DNA from 2 places in the Mesorhizobium sp. CCNWLY176 genome. Region 2 is predicted to be linked to the other one. Evidence: riboswitches for the same ligand, from Rfam matches in the RefSeq annotation. Region 2 holds a riboswitch; the other holds the start of a gene.
The links. Region 2 has a riboswitch for S-adenosylmethionine ahead of WBQ96_RS22070 (O-succinylhomoserine sulfhydrylase). Riboswitches for the same ligand answer to the same signal wherever they lie in the genome.

Region 1 (2,392 bases), on a different contig from region 2:
AAACAGGGGTTCGGACATTTCTTCAACTTTTCAGGAACTCGGTGAGTGCGGCGACTACGCCGCGATTGGCGTCTTCGGTTCCGACTGTCATCCGCAGCGCGTTGGGAAAACCGTAGCCGGCAACGCGCCGCAGGATATAGCCCCGCGCACTCAGATAATCGTCCGCCGCCGCTGCCGAATGCTTGGCATCGTCCGGGAAGTGGATCAGGATGAAATTGCCGACGCTAGGCGTGACACGCAGGCCGAGCCCGGAGAGCTCTTCGCTCAGCCAGCCGAGCCACTTCTCGTTGTGCGCCACCGTGCGCTCGACATGGGCGCGGTCGCCCATCGCCGCTACGCCGGCGGCGATGGCTACGGCGTTGACGTTGAAAGGTCCGCGCATGCGTTCCATGGCCTCGATGACATGCGTGGGCGCATAAACCCAGCCAATGCGCGCGCCGCCGAGGCCGTGGATTTTGGAGAAGGTGCGCGTCATGACAACGTTCTGCGCGCCGGCCACCAGTTCGACGCCCGCCTCGTAGTCGTTGCGGCGGACATATTCGGCATAGGCTGCATCGAGCACCAGAAGCACGTTCTTCGGCAGGGCCGCATGCAGGCGGCGTACCTCATCGAACGGGACGTATGTGCCGGTCGGGTTGTTCGGGTTGGCGAGAAACACGACCTTCGTCTTCGGCGTCACGGCGGCGAGGATAGCGTCGACATCGGCGCGCTCATCCGTCTCCTTCGCGATCACCGGCACGCCACCGGCGGCCTTGATGTAGTTCTGGTAGACGAGAAAACCGTGCTCGGTGTAGACGCCCTCGTCGCCCGGCTGGAGATAGGTCTGGGCAAGCAGGCCGATGATCTCGTCGGAACCGTTGGAGCAGACGATGTTGGCCGGGTTCAGTCCGTGCGCCTCGGCAATGGCCTGGCGCAGCTTCGTCGACGAGCCATCAGGGTAGAATTCGAGCTTGCCGGCAACCTCGCGCACCGCCTCGATCGCTGCCGGCGAGGCGCCGAGCGGGTTCTCGTTGGACGACAGCTTGTAGACCGTGGTGACGCCCGCCGGAGCAGCGCTCTTGCCGGGCACATAGGCCGCAATGTCCATGACGCCGGGCTTCGGCTGGGGGCGGCTGGTATCGTCGGCTTGCGTCATGGCGGGAAGTGTCCGGTTTTTCGGGGAATTTCAAGACGCAAGCGAAATACAAGCCGCCCGCGCGCTTGTCGAGAAAAAGCTTGCCCGTTGACGCGGCCCTAGCGCAGTCGTAAAAGACTGCCACGTTCCGTGGTGATTTGGCCGGTCGGCTTGCAGCCACGTTAAATAAGTCGCTAAAGGGACCGATAACGACAAATTCGTTCGGACCGGTAGCGATTTCGCCGCCGGTCTTTTTTGTTTTGGAGTTAGTGCGATGCCGATCAAGATTCCCGATCAGCTCCCCGCCCACGAGGTACTTGTACGCGAAGGCGTGTCCGTAATGGACGAGCGCACAGCGCTGCGCCAGGACATCCGCCCGCTGCAGATCGCCCTTCTGAACCTCATGCCCAACAAGATCCGCACGGAAACGCAGTTCGCGCGGCTGATCGGCGCCACTCCCCTTCAGGTGGAGCTGACGCTGGTGCGCATCGGCAATCACAAGGCGAAGAACACGTCCGAAGACCATCTCATTTCCTTCTACCAGACCTGGGAGGAAGTCCGGCACCGCAAGTTCGACGGGTTCATCATCACCGGCGCGCCGATCGAGCTGCTGGACTTCGAGGATGTCACTTATTGGAACGAACTGGAGCGCATCCTCGACTGGACGGCGACCAACGTCCATTCCTCCTTCTTCATCTGCTGGGGAGCGATGGCTGCCGCCTGGCATTTCCATAAGGTTCCAAAGTATACGCTCGACAAGAAGGCCTTCGGCGTCTTCCGCCATCGCAACCATGCGCCCGCCTCGCCCTATCTTGCAGGCTTTTCGGATGATTTCGCCATTCCCGTTTCACGTTGGACGGAAGTTCGCAGCGCCGACATAAAAGCGGATTCAGGCCTCGACCTGCTGATGGAATCGGACGTGACCGGCCCCTGCCTGCTGGCGGAAGCGACAGGCAACCGGCTCTATATGTTCAATCACATTGAGTACGATTCCACCTCGCTCAAGGACGAATACGACCGCGACGTGGCTTCCGGCACGCCGATCGAGGTGCCGCACGGCTATTACCCCGACAACGACCCAGCCCGCCCGCCGCTCAATCGCTGGCGCTCTCACGCCCACCTGCTCTTCGGCAACTGGATCAACCAGGTCTATCAGACGACGGCGTTCAGCCTGGACGATGTGGGAGAGGCCTCGCACAACGACATGTCATGATCGCAGCACCTCACCGCCGGGGGCGCTATAACAATCGCCCTTGATAGAGTAAGGATTTTTCATTA
Region 2 (2,392 bases):
ATCATCCGCATCTTCCAGCCCCAGCGAAATGCGCAGCGTGCCGTCGGCGATGCCGAGCTCAGTGCGGGCCTCGTCGGTCAGGTTCTTGTGCGTGGTGGTGGCCGGATGGGTGATCAGGCTCTTGGAATCGCCGAGATTGTTGGAGATCAGCACCACGTCCAGTGCGTTTTCGAAGGCGAAGGACGATTTCTTGCCACCCTTGAGGTCGAAGCAGATCAGCGTCGAGCCGCCCTTCATCTGCTTCTTGACGATGTCGGCCTGCGGGTGGTCGGCGCGGCCCGGATAGATGACGCGGGAAACTTCCGGCCGGCCGGCGAGGAAATCGGCGACCTTTGCCGCATTCTCGCTCTGCTGGCGCACGCGCAGCGGCAGCGTTTCCAGGCCCTTCAGCAGTGTCCAGGCGTTGAATGGCGACAGGCTCGGGCCGGTGTGGCGGAAATAGTCGTGCAAATTCTCGTCGATCCACTCCTTGTCGGAGAGGATGACGCCGCCGAGACAGCGGCCCTGGCCGTCGATGTGCTTGGTGGCCGAGTAGACGACGATATGCGCGCCGAGTTCCAGCGGCTTCTGCAGCAGGGGTGTGGCAAAGACATTGTCGACCACCAGCTTGGCGCCGATCGAGTTAGCGAGCGCTGCGACCGCTGCGATGTCGACCACTTCCAGTGTCGGGTTGGTCGGGCTTTCGAGGAAGAACAGCTTGGTGTTGGGCTGCACCGCCTTTTCCCAGTTCTCGATCTGGGTGCCGTCGACCAGCGTTGCCTCGATGCCGTATCGCGGCGCCAGCGTCTCGACCACCCAGCGACAGGAGCCGAACAGAGCGCGTGCGGCAACGATATGGTCGCCGGCCTTGAGGCTGCACAGGATCGCGGCGGTGACCGCGGCCATGCCCGATGCCAGTGCGCGGGCGTCTTCGGCGCCTTCCAGCGCGCACATGCGCTTTTCGAACATGTCGACGGTCGGATTGGCGTATCGCGAATAGATGAAGCCGGGCTCTTCGCCCTTGAAACGGGCCTCGGCGGCTTCCGCCGTGTCATAGACATAGCCCTGCGTCAGGTAGATTGCCTCGGCCGTTTCGCCGAAACCGGAGCGCAGAACGCCGGAATGGACGAGTTGCGTTGCGGGCTTCCAATTCTGCTTCTTGTTCGTCATAGCCTTGATCCAAACACAAAAAAACCGGCCGCGAAAAGTCGCATGCCGGTCCACAGACGGCCCTTTAGCGACTTGTTTAACGTGGCTGCAAGCCGACCGGCCAAATCACCACGGGATAACGGTCCTTTAGACCCCGTGCCTTCTTGCGTCAATGCCGGACATCGTTAAACCTCGCCCCTTCATCGCAGGAGTAGAAGTTTGCGGCAGTCGGGTATTCTTCCGGATCGGGACATCGCAGCGCTTTTCCAGTCGGGAGCGCTGGTTACGGCGCGTCCGCTCGACAACGACCAGATCCAGCCGGCAAGCCTCGATCTCAGGCTCGGCGAAAAGGCATGGCGTGTGCGCGCCAGCTTCCTGCCCGGTCCCGGCCACAAGGTAAGTGAAAAGCTCGACCGGCTGCGCCTGCACGAGATCGACCTGACCGCGGGCGCTGTTCTAGAGACCGGCTGCGTCTACATCGTGCCGCTGCTGGAGCGCCTCGCCTTGCCGGCAAAGATTTCGGCCTCGGCCAACCCGAAAAGCTCGACTGGCCGGCTCGACATCTTCACCCGCGTCATGACCGACAACGGCCAGGAATTCGACAAGATACCGGCCGGTTATTCCGGGCCGCTCTATCTGGAAGTCAGCCCGCGCACCTTCCCGATCATCGCCCGCACCGGCTCGCGCCTGTCTCAGATACGCTTCCGCACTGGCAAGGCGCTGCTCTCCGAAGCCGAGCTGCACGAGCTGCACCGCACCGAGACGCTGGTCGCTTCCGACACACCGAACATTTCGGGCGGCGGTATCGCGCTTTCCATCGATCTCAACGGCGACAAGAATGGGCTGGTCGGCTATCGCGGCAAGCATCACACCGGCCTTGTCGATGTCGACAAGCGCGCTGCACAGGACGTGCATGATTTCTGGGAACCGCTATACAAACGCGGCCCGGGCGAACTGGTGCTTGATCCGGACGAATTCTACATCCTGGTCAGCCGCGAGGCAGTGCATGTGCCGCCCGGCCATGCCGCCGAGATGACGCCCTTCGATCCGCTGGTCGGCGAATTCCGCGTGCATTATGCCGGCTTCTTCGATCCCGGCTTCGGCCATTCGAAGGCCGGTGGCACCGGCAGCCGCGCCGTGCTGGAAGTGCGCAGCCATGAGGTGCCGTTCATTCTCGAACATGGCCAGATCGTCGGCCGCCTCGTCTACGAGCACATGCTGTCGCGGCCGCAGGCGCTTTACGGCACCGATCTCGGCTCCAATT

Region 1: linked by a shared signal. The riboswitch ahead of metA (homoserine O-acetyltransferase MetA) and the one ahead of WBQ96_RS22070 (O-succinylhomoserine sulfhydrylase) in region 2 are both predicted to bind S-adenosylmethionine.

What each region holds. Positions count from the first base shown of each region.
Region 1 is NZ_JBBBDZ010000025.1:27,492-29,883, forward strand. It holds gene WBQ96_RS26835 (prephenate/arogenate dehydrogenase family protein) at 1-18, opposite strand, end outside; gene hisC (histidinol-phosphate transaminase) at 23-1,135, opposite strand; SAM riboswitch at 1,255-1,333, shown strand; gene metA (homoserine O-acetyltransferase MetA) at 1,389-2,327, shown strand.
Region 2 is NZ_JBBBDZ010000015.1:65,871-68,262, reverse strand. It holds gene WBQ96_RS22070 (O-succinylhomoserine sulfhydrylase) at 1-1,149, opposite strand, end outside; SAM riboswitch at 1,194-1,271, opposite strand; gene WBQ96_RS22065 (2'-deoxycytidine 5'-triphosphate deaminase) at 1,348-2,392, shown strand, end outside.